Regions from separate parts of the Photobacterium sp. GB-50 genome, predicted to be linked through region 1. Evidence: riboswitches for the same ligand, from Rfam matches in the RefSeq annotation. Region 1 holds a riboswitch; each other region holds the start of a gene.

Region 1 (6,532 bases):
TTTCGGTCGCATAAAAACAGAACACGCTTCGCCCATCCCGCATCAAGCAGACGTTTTGCCAATGCTATAGATACACGGGTTTTACCTGTCCCTGTTGCTTGTACCACTAACGCTTTGCGGTGTTTGTCTGAAAAGCGTTCACAGACACGACTGATGCTTTCCATTTGATACATACGCCCTGCAACCTTGGTGTCGATAGGCGTGGTATTAAGATCTTGTTTAAGAGTACGTTGTTGGATCAGGTATTGAAGGCTGTCTTTAGCGTAGTAACCGAAGATAGCGCGTGGTGCATAGCCTTGAGCGTCATCCCAAATATAAATTTCATAGCCGTTGGTGTAGAAAATCACAGGACGTTGGCTGTAACGTTTTTCTAGCGCATCAGCATACAATTTTGCTTGTTCGCGTCCTGCTTTGGCATCTTTCTGTGTACGCTTGGCTTCAATAACCGCTAACGGTTTACCATTGTCGTCCCAAAGCACGTAGTCACAATAACCTATGCCTGTTTGCGTTGGTTGCCCATCAACCTCAAATTCTTTGGATACTTGCTCTGTACTCTCTTCATCAAGTGCAACATCCCAGCCACAGCTACGAAGGTCTGCATCAATGATTCGCTTGCGAGTCTCTTGTTCATTAAAATCAAAGCTGCTCTTCATGGCTAGCGTATTGCTACGCAGTTTATCCGCTTTGGCTTGATCTACTTGTGCTTTAAGCTGCGCCGCTTCTTTCTGAGCCTGTAATTGAGCCAGCTTGGTTTCTTCCAGCTCTTTCAATGCCTGTTTTAAGATCTCATCATGCTGTTTAAGCTTTTGTTGTAATTGCTTATTCTTGCGCTTAAATTCGCCTTTGGATTCATCTTCTCTTTGGCTATTTTCAGGTGTGGTAAACGATGGGCAATCTTTTAGTTTACCCTCGCCATATGCCATAAATAGCCAGCAGCCAATGAAATAAGATTCTTTTAGCAACCAAATGGCATCGTGTTGGCTAACTTCGCCTTCATGAGCGGCTTTGTTTCCGCCTCGACGAACAGCGTGAAACTTATCAACAATGGTTTTATCAACGATAGATGTGAATGAACCGCTCACCAACTTATCATGCATAGAGGCGTTAGGTGCAACAGGAAGGTGAAGCTCGCGGTATAAGTAGCCTACGATTTTTTCAACGTAGCAGCGCAGTTTAACCAGTGCACTTTGCGGATCACTCACGGCATAGGTTTCAGCAAATGCGCCAAGCTCTGCCAACTCTGGCCACTGATTACGTAAATGTTCGAAATTCATGGACGTTTTCACCTTAGTTGCTCTCCTTTGATACCTATGCCTATCGCAACGTTTATGCCATTCGCTTTTCTTTGTTTCATCAAGCATCTAAATCGTACGTTTTAAGCCAATTATTCAATGTTTGATGATTTTTTAAACCTAATGATTTAGCAGCCTTAGATTTGTTTCCACTGGCAAAATCCATGGCAGAGATAATCGCATCTTTTTTAATATTATCAATATATTGCTGTAAATCGCCCGGAATAAGAAACTTATCTTCAGCGGACGGTGTATTATCTAAGCTTAATGTTGCTTTTTCGATATCCGCACGGCTTAGCTCTTTATTTTCAGACCATAGCGTAGCACGGTTCAATGTATTCCAAAGCTCACGAATATTACCCGGCCAGTGATGTGAAACGGTAAAATTTATTGCAGCATCGGAAATGTTTTTACTTTCAAACAGCGGATGCTTTTCCATCTGTTGATTGATGTCTGCCATGAACGTGGTAATGATGTCGGGAATATCTTCAGCGCGCTGCCTTAATGGCGGTAATGTGATAACGCCAACTGCGAGGCGATAAAATAAATCTTCACGAAACGTTTCATCAGACACCATACGAAATAAATCACGATGCGTGGCTGCGATTATCCGTACATCGATGGTGCGGGTAACGGTATCACCCACACGCGTGATCTCTTGTTGTTGTAACGCTCGTAATAGTTTGACTTGCACCACTAAAGGAAGCTCACCGACTTCATCTAAAAACAGTGTGCCGCCGTTTGCTTGCTCAAACAGTCCTTCATGATCACGCTCAGCTCCCGTGAAGGCTCCCTTTCTGTGACCAAATAAAATTGAATCGACGAGGTTTTCAGGTAGCGCACCGCAGTTGACGGCTTTAAATGGCTTTTGCTGTCGGAGGCTGGCTTGATGAATAGACTTTGCAAGTACCTCTTTCCCCGTTCCGCTTTCACCTAATAATAATGCTGGTAGATCCGAATACGCTAAACGTTGCGCTTTTTTGACGGTTTCCTGCATTACGGCTGATTTGGCGGTTATTGAGCTAAAAGCACCCTCATTTTTAGGGTGTTTGGATACCAGTTGTGAAATCGCAGTAGATGAAGATTTCGCATACTCAGAGGCAAAATCTACCGGGATATCGACATTATTGATTTCCCCTTTTGGCGATGTTTGAACGAACTGACATTTAGCATTACCCTTGCCCAGCAGCACTGATACAACTGTCATGGCAGGGGTACCTGATGTCAGATTGATATACACCTGAGTCGCATCTGAGGAAACGTCACTCAATTGCTTTTGCATGACTTTCGTTATTGATAAATAATCAATCGGTGAAGTTAATCTGACACGTTTTATCTCTACTGATGTTTTAGAACGCCCAGCACATGCTAACTTTCTTTTTAACCAGTCCTTGTAGTCAAACCATTCGTCATCCCATGTACTCGCAAGAATAACGACGCTATCAAGCATCGGCCCTCTAAGAGCGAGGGTTGCAATGGAAGCTGGTTTATCTAGCTTCATTTGATCTAAATCTGTTCTACCAAGCCAGCTAAGCAGAGTTGCCATTTTAACGTCCGTGATTTTAGTTTTGTTTATTTTAATCAATCTGATGCGGTAAAGGTGTGAGGTAATCTACAGTGTCTTAACCGAGCAGTTGCATAATACATAATATGTCAATGAAACTAATATTGTTTTTATTGCTCGGGTTCTTTGTCGGGGAATGATTATTTCACCTTGACCATTACATCTTTGTTTTTTGTCTAACATGAATGCTGATGTAACCCCTTATTTTATAAGTACGTGACAACAAAACGTTTATCTATTAGGATTTGAGAGTTAGTCGGGGGGCATTACGCTGAGATCACAATTTAAGTGGGACCCGTTGAACCTGAACCAGTTAACACTGGCGGAGGGAACTAAATAAACAATATTCGTATTGTTTAGCCAAGTTATCACTGGATCTCATCACTTCACATCAACCGATCCTTTCAGACTTGGCAACGGTTCCTAACGCGTAATTAGGAATCTGTTATGTCATCACACACCAATAATACATCCCATGTTACAACGCCTATCGTTTTAACTATTGCTGGCTCTGACAGTAGTGGTGGCGCGGGTATTCAAGCCGATATCAAAGCTATTTCAGCAACTGGTGGCTATGCTTGTTCGGTGATCACTGCAATTACGGCGCAAAACACCCAAGGTGTTAGTGGTATTCTTCCTATTCCTCTTGTGATGATAGAACAACAGTTAGATGCTGTTTTTACCGATCTCAACATTCAGGCCGTTAAAATAGGCATGCTTGCCGATAGTGACATCATCACGCTGGTTGCGAACAAAATAAAAGAGTACAAGCCACGCTATCTTGTGATTGATCCCGTTATGGTTGCCACCAGTGGTGACTTATTATTACAACAGTCAGCCATTAGTACATTAAAGCAAAAACTACTTCCATTAGCTGATCTCATCACGCCTAATTTACCTGAAGCCGCTGCGCTGACAAACAGCGAGATCCCACACAATCATACAGATATGTTGGGATTAGTCAGCAAACTGCGTGACATACAAACAAAAGCCATACTGCTTAAAGGTGGGCACCTAGAAAGTGATTCAGAAAGTAATGATTTATTGATATTAAGTGACGATATTATCGAGCTAAAAACAAAACGTATTGATACCCACAATACCCATGGTACTGGCTGTACCCTCTCTTCAGCTATTGCTTCTTACCTTGCTCAAGGTTATTCGATCGAACAAGCAACACAACGTGGCAAAGAATATATTACCTCTGCCATTTCAGCGGCTGATCTACTCAATATCGGTAGTGGTCATGGTCCTGTTAATCATTTTTTTACACAGGATCAAAATAGCTAACAAGACATGAAACATCACGCGACATGATATAAAAAAGCGGTGATTTAACTCACCGCTTTGATTTATATAGTAAATATTATGTGATTACAGTTTTGTCCAAGCATCTTGCCAATAAGCACTGCTTGCTGGGGCATAAGAAGCACTTGAGCACCAACCTGAATTAGGCCACGGTTTACATTGGTATAACTGCTCATCGCTAGCACGAACAATATCCCCTTGTTGGTAAACTGTGCCCGCTTGATACGTTGGATATTCTCCCGGCGCAGGTGGCGTCACTTCTGGTTTGACTGAGGTACACCCTTCGGTTGCAATTTGTTTCCAAACACCCCACTCACCCGTTGTTCCCGGCTCTTCACCTTTTGTCCACCAACCTGCTAGCCATACCACACCATTGTGGCTGACTTCATCTCCTGCCACATAAATACTTTGTGCACTCCATGTGTTTTCGCACACTGCGCTACCTTCAACCGTCACAACACGTTGCGCTTCTGTGGTTTGTTGTGCGCTGTCAGTAATACGGTAATTCAAGGTGTAGTTACCAGCTAGGCTCGTATTGACTTCACCTTCGATAATAATATTGGCCGTTATGTCACCATCTTCTGCATCTTTTGCGGTAATACCTGTTTTTGCATCAAAGGTATCACCGAGTTGAATAGTCGTATCGCTAATCCCTTCTAACACAGGTTTTGCACTAAACACTTCAACTTTACGCACAACAACAGATTCACTTAAAGCACTGTCATAAGCTTTGTAAGTTAGCGTGTAATGACCCACTTTATTGGTATCAACACTACCTTCAACCACGATAGAGGCAGTGACATCACCATCGTAATCATCTGTCGCTGTTACTCCTGCAAGTGGCGCAAATAAATCACCATGTGCAACAACAATATCGTCAACACCTGTGATAACGGGTGCTTTTCCTGCCTCCGTTGTCACAATACTTGCTTTTAACGACGCTTTTGCCGGCACTATATCCATTGTATTTAATACTTCACCACCACAGCTAACTTCTGCGCGGTATGGTTTCAGTGCACTTTCAATATTGATGTGAAAACGGTTCATGTGACCATCTTGCAAACGACGGTTATACAGGTTAAACGTTTTGGTGCCACCGTTTTGCGTCAACACATCCAACTGACATGTTGAAGCCGTGAAGTTATCAAGGTAAACATTACCGTATGCACCATGCAGAGCTGGGTAGATGTAGCTTGGTAGTGTTTTCTGTGGATCGTAATACCCTACCAAGGTTGTTACCTGTACGCCTTGCTTGTATGGGATAAGATCAATATTACCGCCCAGTGTTGAGTTTTCTTCTAATACCCACTGTCCATTGGCGTAAGTGAACGCATATTTTTTGTCACGCTCTAATGTAAAACTTTGATCATTATAATGAATATTGGTATTCCATAGCGATGTCACTTGAACAAGTGCTGTTTTACCTTCAAACGCTATATCGCTTGGCAGGTGAACATTACCAATCCATGCGTGGTTTTTCACTAAGACATAAACAAGATCATTTTTTTCAAATAGCTCATAAAACTTGTGACTTTCTGGACCAAATTCATCAGGCCCTAAGCTTTCATTCGGACTAACAACAACAGAGATCGCTAAATCATCAACCACTGAATGCGTCCATGGCTTCATCACTTGTTCTACATGATCCCACTTGCTATAACCTGTTGGGGACTCTGGATCAAAATTCGCTTTATTTTCTACGAAATCTTGAAACACACTCAGCTCATACGGTGCATGTAATGTGTATGCATTGTATTTAGGGTAAAGCGGTTGACCGCCAGACATGGTACCAAAACCAAAACTGTGTCCTTCAAAAGGTGCAACACATTCCCCTTCGTAGCATGACTCTTGATTCGTCACCCCTTTAGTGAAATTAGGAATAAAGATATTTTTATAAACATCCCACCCCCATGTAGAGTTCACTTCAGTAGAACTTTTGTGAATTGCTCCCGTAAAGCCACCAGGATAATGTGCACCGACTCCTAATTCGTGACCTACTTCATGACTAAATTCGTTACCCGTTGAACTCACGACAGAAGCTACACCTGCGTAAGAGCCCAACATACCGTGTGCAATTAAACCATCAGTATAATTACCAATTGAGTTATTCACAGTCACTTGCGTTGCATGGTATGGCGCTTCAATGTTCCACTGACTTGCAGGACGTACTTTTGATGAATTCACACCATAGTTAGCACTGTTAATACCTGAAGAGATCAGTTCACGTGCAATACGGTAATGTGAATCACTGCCGTAACCGTCTGCATCACTAGGATCAACACCTTGAAGTAAGCGACCATCAGGCAAAATGATCTCTTTAAGATGTACTGATTCATAAGGGTTAACAATCAATTTACTGATCTGAAGA
Region 2 (6,532 bases), on a different contig from region 1:
AAACATCCACAAAGCTCATGTTGGCTCCTTAATCGTTAAGAAATGCCGTTAATGGACTTGATGCAATTGCATGGTTCACCTTACCTGCAAGACCCGCTTCATAGGCCATACGACCACTTTCCACGGCCAATTTAAATGCACGCCCCATTGCAATCGGATCACTTGCCGCTGCGATGGCAGTATTGACCAATACCGCATCAGCCCCCATTTCCATCGCTTCTGCGGCATGAGAAGGTGCCCCAATGCCCGCATCCACCACCACAGGTACTTGCGCCTGATCGATAATAATGCGAAGAAAATCGCGAGAAGCGACCCCTTTATTCGAGCCAATCGGCGCACCTAATGGCATCACGGCAGCGCAACCCACATCTTCTAATCGCTTACAAAGCACAGGATCGGCATGACAGTAAGGCAATACGACAAACCCTTCTTTTACCAATTGCTCAGCCGCTTTTAGCGTTTCAATCGGATCAGGCATGAGGTATTTTGGATCAGGGTGAATTTCTAATTTTAGCCAATTCGTCCCCAATGCTTCTCGGGCTAACTGCGCGGCAAAGATCGCTTCTTTGGCATTTTTCGCCCCTGACGTATTAGGCAGTAAGTTCACTCCTGCTTGGATCAATGGTGCTAAGATATCGTCATCACGCTCAGCGATATTGACTCGCTTTAGTGCCATAGTCACGAGCTCAGATCCTGTTGCTAAAATCGATTCTGCCATAACATCACGATTGGCGTATTTACCTGTTCCGGTAAACAGTCTCGATGTGAATGTTTTATCTGCAATAGTCAACATATTAACCTCCAGCTATCGCTTGAAATAACGCGATCTGATCGCCATCAGCAATGACGGTTGTCGACCACTCACTGGCTCCAACAATGCGCTGATTTATCGCGACCGCAGTACCTTGTATGGGTAAATCTAACTGCTTAACAAATTGATGAACGGTTTGCTCAGCCTCGCAAGACATAGATTCATCGTTCAACCAGATACTTATCATGGTAGCCATTTACACAACCTCTCTTTGATCTTGCTGACCACACACAGGGCAACCAGAATCAGCATCGATTGATACCTGCTGCCATTTTCCTGTTAAGCCATTAAATTGCTGCAGCAAACCAAACCCAACTTCAGCAACACCTGCGATAGCTTTGATCGCATTAAGCGCTTGTAACGTTCCAATAGTGCCAACAACAGGCCCCATCACGCCGTTACTACGACAATTTTTATCTTGTGGTGACGCTTCAGTACTAAATGGAAACACACATTGATAACACGGTGAGGCCTGCCTGAAATCAAACGCCAGTAACTGTCCTTGCCAACCTATCGACGCACCGGCAATCAGTGGTGTTTGATGCTGATAACAAGCTTGATTGACCGCATAACGGGTAGCCCAGTTGTCACTGCAATCAAGTACAATATCGGCCTGTTGTACTTCCATTACGAGTTGAAAACCTGCAAGCTTGGCTTTTACTGCACGCGTTCGTACCAATGGGTTCAATGCTAAAAGCTGATCACAGGCTGCTTGCGCTTTATTGAGTGACACATCGGTTTCTCGATAAATCACCTGACGCTGCAAGTTCGAACTCTCAACCTCATCATCATCAGCAATCACCAGTAACCCAACACCCGCAGCCGCTAGATACATCGCTGCCGCTGAGCCTAAACCTCCCGCACCGACGATCAATACCTTGGCATTGTTAAGTGCAAGTTGCCCCTGCTCTCCCATCTCTTCCAGCATGATTTGTCGATTATATCGAATAAAAGCAGTATCAGAGAGTCTGTCAGTTGTCATACATCACCTCCCGCTCAGATAAGCATTGATTGAGTTGTTCGACGGCAATCGCAGGCTCACTTGACTGGGTGATCGCACGTACCACCGCAACGCTACTCACCCCTGTTTTCCAAACGACGGGCACACGAGATAAATCAATACCCCCAATTGCCACTGTTGGAAACGTATTGCCAATCAATTGTTGATACAGCTTTAAGCGGTGAACGCCTTGCGGTAATGACGGCATTTGCTTGGTTGTGGTTGGGTAAATATGACCAAGGGCGATATAACTGGGATTAAATGCCATCGCACGTAATATCTCGTAATACCCATGGGTTGAGATCCCTAAGCGAAGATTCGCTTGTTGAATGGCATTGAGATCAGCGACCGCTAAATCTTCTTGTCCCAAATGCACCCCAAAAGCACCATGCTCAATAGCCAGTTGCCAATAGTCATTAATAAAGACCTGCGCATTTGCCTGCAGACCTAACGCAATAGCATGAGCAACATCTTGCTCTAAACCTTGTGCATTCGGATCTTTGATCCGCAGCTGAGTGGTTTTCACATCCAATTCAAGTAACTGCTTAACCCATTGGACGGAATCCACTACCGGATATAACGTCAGTTTCTCACTATCAACAGCTGCAAAAGCTTCAACTGGCTGACATTGATCTTGCCAACCAATATCTAACAGCTTTGAAAAATTAGCACAAACGATGTCAGGGAAAGCATCACGCTCAGTTGGCCAAATGCCCATCTGCATTGACTGGGCATACGCCCTTGCCAGCACTAGAGCATCTTCTAAGGGGTAATCAAGCGCGAGTGCCACCAATAACATCGCTCTCTGTTGAGTCGCATTACCAAGCTCAACACTGAAACAACCACGAACGTCACCATCATGATGCCAAAGATCAAGATAACCACCATTGACAGGTAAACCACATACCACAACGTTAGATCGTTCCAGTATTTGCGCTTTGATCAGCGAAAGATCTACCTCAGAAGATACCCATTGATCTTGAAATACATAATCAATTAGCTGAGTGGAGCAGGCTTGTTCAAAGCCCACTCGTTTAACGCAAGAGGGCGTCGATACCTCAATCCACTCTTGGCTTGATGGTATTAACGTGACTTGCTCACCTAACTGATACTCTGTCGCAGAGGCTAATAATGGCTCAATATGCATCACCAGAGACGATAAGACCTTTGGTAAGCTTAAGGTGCTCATTAGCTTTCCTCTTTAGCTAGGTGATATAACTCACTACCTTTAGATCGAAACTCTTGTGCTTTTTGCTGCATGCCTTCAAGTGGATCATCTAATAGCTTGATCGCGATTTCTGAGTCTTCTAACCCCTTAGCGTAATCTCGTACTTCTTGAGAGATCTTCATTGAACAGAATTTAGGGCCACACATTGAACAGAAATGGGCAACTTTGCCTGACTCTTGAGGGAGAGTTTCATCGTGATAGGCACGCGCCGTTTCAGGGTCAAGACCGAGATTAAATTGATCTTCCCAACGGAATTCAAAACGCGCTTTAGATAAGGCATTATCGCGCACTTGTGCACCAGGGTGGCCTTTTGCTAAATCAGCAGCATGGGCACAGAGTTTATAAGTGATAAGACCGACTTTTACATCGTCTTTATTAGGCAAGCCTAAGTGTTCTTTGGGTGTCACATAACAAAGCATTGCACAGCCATACCAACCAATCATCGCCGCACCAATACCCGATGTAATATGATCATAACCCGGTGCGATGTCTGTCGTCAGTGGACCTAAGGTATAGAATGGCGCTTCATGACAATGCTCTAGCTGCTCTTCCATGTTTTCTTTGATCATGTGCATGGGTACGTGACCGGGGCCTTCAATCATGACCTGTACATCGTATTCCCATGCAATTTTAGTTAGCTCACCTAATGTGCGTAGTTCACTAAACTGGGCTTCATCATTAGCATCGGCTACAGAACCTGGACGCAAGCCATCGCCCAGTGATAGTGAAATATCGTATTGCGCACAGATCTCACAAATCTCACGGAAGTGCTGATAGAGGAAGCTTTCTTTATGGTGTGCCAAACACCACTTCGCCATGATAGAGCCGCCACGCGATACAATACCGGTTACACGTTTCGCCGTCATAGGTACATAACGAAGCAGTACGCCAGCATGGATAGTGAAGTAATCCACCCCTTGCTCAGCTTGCTCTAGTAATGTGTCACGGAACACTTCCCAGTTAAGGTTCTCAGCCACACCATTTACTTTTTCAAGTGCTTGGTACATAGGTACAGTACCAATCGGAACAGGGCTATTACGGATGATCCATTCACGCGTTTCGTGAATATTTCGACCAGTTGATAAATCCATTACCGTATCGCCACCCCAACGGGTCGACCAGACAAGTTTTTCAACTTCTTCTTCAATCGATGAACTCACCGCTGAGTTACCAATATTGGCATTCACTTTAACAAGGAAATTACGGCCAATGATCATTGGCTCAGTTTCAGGATGGTTAATGTTGGCAGGAATAATTGCTCGGCCTTCAGCCACTTCTTTACGCACAAACTCAGGCGTAATTTCTTTTGGTAAATTAGCACCAAAGCTCACACCTGGATGTTGTTGGTTTAATACTTCATCACGGTATTTCGCACGACCCATATTTTCACGGATCGCGATATATTCCATCTCAGGCGTAATAATACCTTGGCGCGCATAATGTAATTGCGTCACACAACGCCCAGCTTTTGCACAACGAATACGCGCACGTTCCGCAAAACGTAAATCATCAAGCGTCTTATCATCTAAACGTTCATTGGCATACTCAGAGCTTAACCCTTCTAGTAATTCAGTATCGTCACGCTCTGCGATCCATTGCTCACGCACTAACGGCAAGCCATTATAGATATCGATGTTTTTTTCAGGATCAGTGTAAAAACCAGAAGTGTCGTAAACGCGAATAGGCTCGTTAGGCTCAAAGATAGGAGATTCTTTACTGCCACCAACCAAGCTATCAGCTAGAGTGATTTCACGCATAGGAACAAGCACATCAGGACGGCTACCTTGAACATACACTTTCTGTGAGTTCGGGTATGGTTGTGCTGTTAATGATTCAATAAATTGTTTCGCTTCCAGTCTCGCTTGCTTGCGATTCGACATAGCAGTTTCCTTGATTTTTCAATGTAGGGGAAAATGCTTGGCGGATGGGCGTAAACAAGAGGTGTGTACCTAAGTACAGCTATGCAGATGCATACAGTGATCCCTTAAGATATGTAGCAGAAGACATTCTCTCGTTCCCTTCGCAGGTATTAGCCTGATCAGGTTCAACGGATCCCGCAATGCGGTCTCAGCCATATGGCACTCCGACAAGTAGCAATGAGTATAAAGAAGCCGTTATAGTGCAACAACCTTTATACTGAGAAAAATAATAAAAAGTGACAAACAACAAAAAGCCGTGCATCAACACGGCTTATTATTACATTGCATATTTTAATCGTTGTTACTGTGAAATTAATACATCACAACCTAGGTGATTAGCCAAAGAATCACTTAAATCACCAAACAAGTGAAAAGTCGATTTATGGTAACCGGTGATCACTAGGCTAGCATTCAGTTCTTTTGCTAAAGCCTCTATATGCTTTGAAACATCGCCATCTGCAGTATGTATCGCTTTAACTTTATGAGAAGAAGCTGTAATTAAATCAGATAACTCTTTCATGCGTTTTTTTGCAATCGCATCATGCTCTTCTTGTAGCTCAACTTCCACATCAATAAAACTTACGTTTCCGATCCCTGGCTCAACATAAGCAACATGTAAATCAGCGTGATTTTGCTCAGCGATAACGCCAGCTTTCACCATCAATTTATGCGCATTTTTATCTTCAGGATTAACCGCTAATAACACTGTTTGGTAAAGCGACATACCTAGCCTCCTTGAGCTAAGGCTCATAGTAAATTCATTATTTATGATTATGATGCTATAAATATAGCTATACAACTAAGTATTACGCTGACTATTTAATATTAACTTAAATCAATGATTGCATTTTTGGAGAGTTCTCACTTTTCTCGCTAGCGATTATCATGAGCGCTTTCTATCATTACCTAAAAATATAAACGAGATCCCAATGAGCCAATATTTATTACTAGGATTCATCGCGCTTGGTGGTGCATTCGGCGCCTGCTCAAGATACCTCATTTCTGAGCTATGCGTAATGCTATTTGGCCGTGGCTTCCCATACGGTACTTTAACCGTAAACGTGCTGGGCTCCTTGATCATGGGGCTATTGATGTCAGCACTTAATCAAGGAATGATTGAAGCTGCACCATGGCGACCTATTATCGGCTTAGGCTTCCTAGGCGCACTAACAACATTCTCCACGTTCTCAATGGACAATGTTGTCTTGATGCAACAAGGTGAATTTTTCAAAGCAGGTTTAAACATTTTACTTAACGTTATTGTCAGCATTGCTGCTTGTTATGTTGGCTACCAGCTTATGATGAAAAGTTAATAGATAACCGATAAAAAAACCGCCTGCATGGCGGTTTTTTTATATCTAAATTAAACGAGTCATCACTTTATGCTAATGAAGAAGAACAACAAGTAATTCATTATTCTATTTAGATTAAAATTCTAAGTAACGCTATATATTTCTTAGCTATGTTTATGGCACTTATCTTCAGACGAAAAAAAACCTGAATCTTTCGATTCAGGTTTCTTTAATAAAGTGGCGGAGCGGACGGGACTCGAACCCGCGACCCCCGGCGTGACA
Region 3 (6,532 bases), on a different contig from region 1:
TACGTGCTAAGCGTAAGCTACGACTCGTGATGAGGATCATGACGCCAAGACAAAATGCTAATAAGCAGGAAAATAGTGCGATATGGAGTGAGTTAGTGATTGCTGACCATAACTGCTTTTGTTCTAAGATATTAAATAATTGATGGTTAATACCCGATACAAAGACGGCAATGATCGGTGGTATAACAAACACTAACGCACTGATGATCCAGAATACATCCCAACATTTAGCGCGCCATGTATCGTTATAATTCACTACCTTTTTGCTGATAGAGCCGTTTAGGGTAGAAAGCGGTTTAGCAAAACGTTGGGTAAAAAGCACTAATGAGCAGCAAAGTAGCATTTGCCATAAGGCTAAAATCGCACCTGTCGCTAAATCAAAGTCATAACGCAACGCTTGATATATGGCGAGCTCGATAGTGGTTGATTTAGGACCACCGCCAAGCGACATGATCACGGCAAAGCTGGTAAAGCACAACATAAAGACTAAACCCGCGATATGCGGCAGTTGTTGGCGTAGTCGAGGCCATGCAATTAAGCGAAATTTACTCCAGCCAGTAATACTTAAATGCGCTGCAAGCTGATGTTGCTCTGCAGGGATACCATCGAGACTTTGCAGTAGAAAACGCACGGTCAGTGGCAGGTTTAAAAATACGTGAGCCAGTAAAATCCCGCTTAAACCGTAAATGTTTAATGGCGGTAAGCCTAGTATTTCTAGGTTATGGCTGATCAATCCACTTTTGCCATAAATCGATAATAACCCAAAAACAGCAACCAATACGGGTATCACGAGCGTCATCGCAAATAAACGTAATAGCAGAGCTTTTCCTACAAACTGCCGTCGTGAGAGTGCATAAGCAATGGGAATCGCTGGGATGATGCTAAATAGAGTCGACAAGATGGCTTGATAGAAGCTAAATCCAGTTACATGTCGCAGATAAGGATCATGCCATAGTGTTGATAGTTGCCAGTCGTTAGCTTGGCTGATTAAGGCGGTGAGCGCGGCAACAACAACAAAAGTGATCAGCCCGGCACTGATAATGCCGGGCAATAAGGTAATGCGTTTGTTCAAAGTCTTAAACCATTACTGAGTGAGGGCTTGCTGCCACTCTCGGATCCAGGCTTTGCGATGCGTTGCCACTTCGTCGGCACTAAATTCAAGTGCTTTGCTTGGTACGGTGAGTTCATCAAAACCTTTCGGTAGGCTTTGCTTTGTTACTGGATACATCCAGTTGTGAGTAGCGATTTGTGACTGAAAAGCATCACTTACAATAAATTGCATAAATTGATCGGCAAGCTTTGGATGTGGGCTATTTTTCATTTTTGCTGCCACTTCAACTTGCATGTAATGGCCTTCTTTGAAGTTAGCCGCTTTGTACTGGTGTTTGTCTTCAGCAATGATGTGATAGGCCGGTGATGTGGTGTAAGAAAGCACCATATCTGATTCGCCTTTTAAGAACATGTTATAGGCTTCAGACCAGCCCTTAGTGACGGTCACTGTGTGTTTCGCTAGTTGCTGCCACATTTCAGGGGCTTTATCACCGTAGACCGATTTGATCCATAACATAAGACCTTGGCCTGGGGTTGAAGTACGAGGATCTTGATAGATAACGCTGATATTTTGATCTTTGATCAGAGCATCTAAACTCGCTGGTGGGTTTTTCAGTTTATCGCTGTCATACACAAAGGCAAAATAGCCGTAATCATAAGGGATGAAAGTATCATCACTCCAACCTTTAGGAAGCGTGAGCTTACTGGTATCAACATCACTTTTTGCTAATAGGCCGGTATTTTTCGCTTCTGTCATTAGGTTGTTATCTAGCCCTAATAACACATCTGCTTTACTGTTTTTCCCTTCAAGACGAACGCGATTTAAAATCGATACGCCATCTTCTAAAGAAACAAAATTGACCGTACAACCATTACATTGTTTTTCAAACGCTTTCTTTACTACAGGACCAGGACCCCAGTCGGAAGCAAAGGAGCTGTAGGTATAAACATTAAGAGTATTGTCTGAGGCGAAAGCTGAGCTTGCAACTAATGACAGAGAGATTAGGGGAAGAAGAGTGTTTATTTTTTTCACTATGCGCTCCGAGATGTCCTGCATCCTTGGGACAAAAATTGAAAGAGAGAGCGGCACAGGTTTGAGTGCTGTTGCATCATGCAATGGTCAGCGAGCTCGAAAGCATGTTCGAGCATCTCAATTCCTACGCCAGCATTACCTGGTTCAGGTTCAATGGGTCCTGCTATAAAGCACGTATGCCTAACAATCTCAGCCAAATGGCTCCCCAATGAGAACAGACTATTGTACCTGCAACTGTATCGAAGTTATAGCTTCTGATTAAGTTGCCAATTATAGATGTAATGGATCTGAGTGAATTGTAGGTTAGGCGTAATACGATAATGATTAAGGTGTTGTTGTAACTCAATTAACGATCCAAAATCAGCTTGATACCAATCATAGATAGATGACAGTGTGATGCCATTTTTTGTTATTTTTATTGCTTTTTCACTATTAATAAAACGTGTTGCAGCTTGATCTAACTGGGAGTCTAATCGATCGCTATTAAACGCTTTAGGCAGTAAATCAGGGCAACCGAGGCTGGCACAGTTGACTGCGTAGTGGATCCTAGGATCTTGCCAGATAGGGCGTAAGATCCGATGTTCAATATCGTTTAAAGTTAGCTTTTTATTATTAATGGTAATAATGGTTTGATCCCATGGCCCAAAGCTAAATAAACCTCCAAGTTTAGTGATTGATTTTACAGGGTAATTATCAATAATTAATTGAACGGTTAGGGCGTTATATAAATTAACCCAATAGGCAAATTGAACATTACGATTATAACGGTGAGGATTTTGGGCACTGAGTCGCTTAATATAAGTTGCTAGCTTTTGTTTATCTGCACTTGATACTTGGTTATAACGAAATAAGGTTTGATCCGGTTGAATGACAAGATATTTATCGAGTAGTTGCTGCCAATCTTGATGACTGATCTTGTTTGTGTTTTTAGGATCATGAGGTTGCCAATATGACCAGAGTTCGGATTTTGGCGCAGCAAAGATCGGCAGAGTGAATAACAGCAGCCAAGTGGCAATAACAATACGCATATTTTTCCTATTAATATAATAAGTAACAATATTGATTAAGACCGTAATAAGTATTGGCTAATTTCATTATCTTTTTGATATTTTAAATAAAAACGCCCTGTTTATATTAAACAGGGCGTCCGATTTCAGATGATGTACGATTACGCTAAGAAGCGAGGAATACGGTTTTCAAAGTCTGTAATTTTATCTTCGTGTTGCAGTGTCAAACCGATATTGTCTAAGCCATTTAATAGGCAGTGACGACGGAATTCATCAATTTCAAAGGTGTACTCTTTACCATCCGCACTGACGATCATTTTTTCAAGATCAACCGTGATCTGTGCGCCTTCATTTTCATCGACATACTTAAATAAAGTATCAACGTCTTGCTCAGAGAGACGTACGGGCACCATTTGGTTATTGATCGAGTTACCATAGAAAATATCGGCAAAGCTTGGCGCAATCATAACTTGGATACCGTAATCAGCAAGCGCCCACGGTGCATGTTCACGAGAAGAGCCACAACCAAAGTTTTCACGCGCCAGTAAAATACTCGCGCCTTGGTAGCGAGGGGCGTTCATAATAAAGTCAGGGTTTGCCTGCTCGCCTGCATCATCTAGAAAACGCCAATCATGGAAAAGGTGCTTACCAAATCCAGTTCGAGTTACTTTCTGCAAAAACTGTTTTGGAATAATCGCATCGGTATCAATATTTGCCGTATCTAGCGGTACAACTAAACCTGTGTGTTGTTTAAAACCTGTCATGTTCAAATCCTTTTGTTACACCGATGCGGCATCTAGTTGGCGAATATCAACAAAATGTCCGGCACATGCCGCTGCTGCTGCCATGGCTGGGCTAACTAGATGAGTACGCCCATCACGACCTTGACGGCCTTCAAAGTTACGGTTACTGGTTGACGCACAACGCTCACCGGGACCTAAGCGATCGTTATTCATTGCCAGACACATTGAACAACCGGGTAGTCGCCATTCGAAGCCTGCTTCAATGAAGATTTTATCAAGCCCTTCTTTTTCAGCTTGTGCTTTCACTTGCTCTGAGCCAGGAACGACTAAAGCTTGTACGTTAGCGGCAACTTTACGCCCTTTGGCAATGGCTGCTGCTGCGCGCATATCTTCAATACGTGAGTTAGTGCATGAACCGATAAAGACTTTATCAACAGTAAAATCAGACAGGGCTTTGCCAGCTTCTAGTCCCATGTAAGCTAATGCTTTTTCTGCAGAGGCTTTTTCAACGGGATCGTTAAAGCTTTCAGGGGCAGGGATTGGCTCATCAACGGCAATCACTTGACCTGGGTTTGTTCCCCATGTCACTTGTGGCTTTATGTCTTTAGCATCGAGCGTTACAACGGCATCAAACTCGGCGTTCGGATCGGATTTCAATGATGTCCAGTATTCTACTGCGGCATCAAAATCTGCGCCTTTCGGGGCAAATTCACGATCTTTAATATAATCAAAGGTCGTTTGATCCGGTGCAATTAAACCTGCTTTAGCGCCTAGTTCAATCGCCATATTACAAACGGTCATACGACCTTCCATTGTAAGGTCTGTGATGGCTTCGCCACAGAACTCAACCACATAGCCAGTACCGCCAGCTGCGGTTGTTTTACCAATGATGGCAAGGACGATGTCTTTTGCTGTAATGCCTTCAGCTACTTTACCTTTAACTTCAATCTTCATGGTTTTCGCACGAGATTGTTTTAAGGTTTGGGTGGCTAAGACATGTTCTACTTCCGAGGTACCAATACCGAAGGCCAGTGCACCAAAGGCACCGTGAGTCGCGGTGTGTGAGTCACCACAAACAATGGTCATACCCGGCAGAGTAATACCCAGCTCAGGTCCCATGACGTGTACAATGCCTTGATATTTGTGGTTTAAGTCATACAGGGTGACACCAAACTCTTCACAGTTTTTTGCCAGTGTTTCCATTTGAATACGTGCCATTTCCCCCGATGCATTGATATCTTTAGTTTGGGTAGAAACGTTGTGATCCATCGTGGCGAATGTTTTTGATACTTGACGCACTTTACGACCCTTCTCACGCAAGCCATCAAAAGCTTGCGGGGATGTCACTTCATGTACAAGGTGACGGTCGATATATAAGATCGGGTTTTCCCCTTCTGCTGCAACGGCAACATGGGAATCGTAAACTTTTTCATAAAGCGTTTTAGGTGAAGCTGAAGCGTTATTATTAGTGTTCGACATTGCTCAATGCTCCCTTATGCTTGTTGAATGTAGGCTGCGATCTTATCGCCCATTTCACTGGTGGTGAGTGCAGGCTTATCACTCGCAAGATCGGCAGTTAACTCCCCAGCTTCCAGCGCTTGTGATACCGCTTGTTCGATAGCACGCGCTGCTGTTTCTTCACCTAGGCTGTAACGAAGCATCAGTGCTGCTGATAGGATCTGCGCGACTGGATTTGCAATGTTTTTACCTGCAATATCCGGTGCTGAACCGCCGGCAGGCTCGTACATACCAAACTTATCTTGGTTAAGGCTAGCTGAAGGCAACATACCCATAGAACCTGTGATCATTGCACATTCATCCGAGATGATATCGCCGAAGATATTTGAACATAGCATGACATCAAATTGAGAAGGATCTTTGATCAGCTGCATGGTCGCGTTATCAATGTACATATGAGTTAACGTCACATCAGGGTAATCTTTTGCGATTTCTTCTACGACTTCACGCCATAAAATAGAGCTCTGTAGGACGTTAGCTTTATCAATAGAGCAGACTTTTTTGCTGCGTAAGCGAGCTGATTCAAACGCAATTTTTGCAATACGTTCAATTTCATAGCGGTAGTAGACTTCAGTATCGAACGCTTTTTCTTGTGCGCCTTCACCTTCGCGGCCCTTTGGCTGACCAAAGTAAATACCGCCAGTGAGCTCACGCACAACAGCAATATCAAAACCACGCTCTGAAATATCAGCGCGTAGCGGAGAGAACTTCTCTAAGCCACGGTGAATTTGAGCTGGACGCAGATTACAAAATAATTGGAAGTGTTTACGAAGTGGTAGAAGAGCACCACGTTCAGGTTGATCGTTAGGTGCTAGATGTTCCCACTTAGGGCCACCAACAGAGCCAAATAATACGGCATCGGATTGTTCACAGCCTTTTAGAGTAGCATCAGGTAGTGGGCAGCCATGATTATCGATAGCAATACCACCTACATCATATTCTGTACGATTAAAGGTTAGATTAAATTTAGCCTCGATTGCATTTAGCACTTTATGTGCCTGTTGCATCACTTCTGGACCAATCCCGTCACCGGGTAAAACTGCAATATTGTAAGAACCAGCCATGGTATCTTGCTCTCCATAATTGTTTAAAAGTATAAATTCGTGAGTCGCTGTAAGCGTTATCAACTAGTGAGTTGCTGAGCGCTGCTTTATTTCTTCAATTTGATCTGCACGGTGAAT

What was found. Region 1 has a riboswitch for thiamine pyrophosphate ahead of thiD (bifunctional hydroxymethylpyrimidine kinase/phosphomethylpyrimidine kinase). Riboswitches for the same ligand answer to the same signal wherever they lie in the genome.
Region 2: it holds a riboswitch for thiamine pyrophosphate, as region 1 does, so the genes downstream of both, thiC (phosphomethylpyrimidine synthase ThiC) here and thiD (bifunctional hydroxymethylpyrimidine kinase/phosphomethylpyrimidine kinase) in region 1, are expected to answer to the same signal.
Region 3: it holds a riboswitch for thiamine pyrophosphate, as region 1 does, so the genes downstream of both, thiB (thiamine ABC transporter substrate binding subunit) here and thiD (bifunctional hydroxymethylpyrimidine kinase/phosphomethylpyrimidine kinase) in region 1, are expected to answer to the same signal.

The regions. Positions count from the first base shown of each region.
Region 1 covers NZ_PYNX01000013.1:17,671-24,202, reverse strand. Annotated here, with positions in the region: gene C9J41_RS15230 (DEAD/DEAH box helicase family protein) at 1-1,274, opposite strand, end outside; gene C9J41_RS15225 (sigma-54-dependent Fis family transcriptional regulator) at 1,354-2,838, opposite strand; TPP riboswitch at 3,104-3,204, shown strand; gene thiD (bifunctional hydroxymethylpyrimidine kinase/phosphomethylpyrimidine kinase) at 3,304-4,146, shown strand; gene C9J41_RS15215 (M66 family metalloprotease) at 4,231-6,532, opposite strand, start outside.
Region 2 covers NZ_PYNX01000016.1:81-6,612, reverse strand. Annotated here, with positions in the region: gene thiH (2-iminoacetate synthase ThiH) at 1-19, opposite strand, end outside; gene C9J41_RS16470 (thiazole synthase) at 29-793, opposite strand; gene thiS (sulfur carrier protein ThiS) at 795-1,007, opposite strand; gene C9J41_RS16460 (HesA/MoeB/ThiF family protein) at 1,008-1,793, opposite strand; gene thiE (thiamine phosphate synthase) at 1,783-3,000, opposite strand; gene thiC (phosphomethylpyrimidine synthase ThiC) at 3,000-4,919, opposite strand; TPP riboswitch at 5,038-5,135, opposite strand; gene C9J41_RS16445 (universal stress protein) at 5,260-5,682, opposite strand; gene crcB (fluoride efflux transporter CrcB) at 5,888-6,271, shown strand; tRNA gene C9J41_RS16435 (tRNA-Asp) at 6,489-6,532, opposite strand, start outside.
Region 3 covers NZ_PYNX01000012.1:38,726-45,257, forward strand. Annotated here, with positions in the region: gene thiP (thiamine/thiamine pyrophosphate ABC transporter permease ThiP) at 1-1,072, opposite strand, end outside; gene thiB (thiamine ABC transporter substrate binding subunit) at 1,085-2,074, opposite strand; TPP riboswitch at 2,188-2,301, opposite strand; gene C9J41_RS14825 (DUF547 domain-containing protein) at 2,329-3,111, opposite strand; gene leuD (3-isopropylmalate dehydratase small subunit) at 3,252-3,854, opposite strand; gene leuC (3-isopropylmalate dehydratase large subunit) at 3,870-5,312, opposite strand; gene leuB (3-isopropylmalate dehydrogenase) at 5,327-6,415, opposite strand; gene leuA (2-isopropylmalate synthase) at 6,479-6,532, opposite strand, start outside.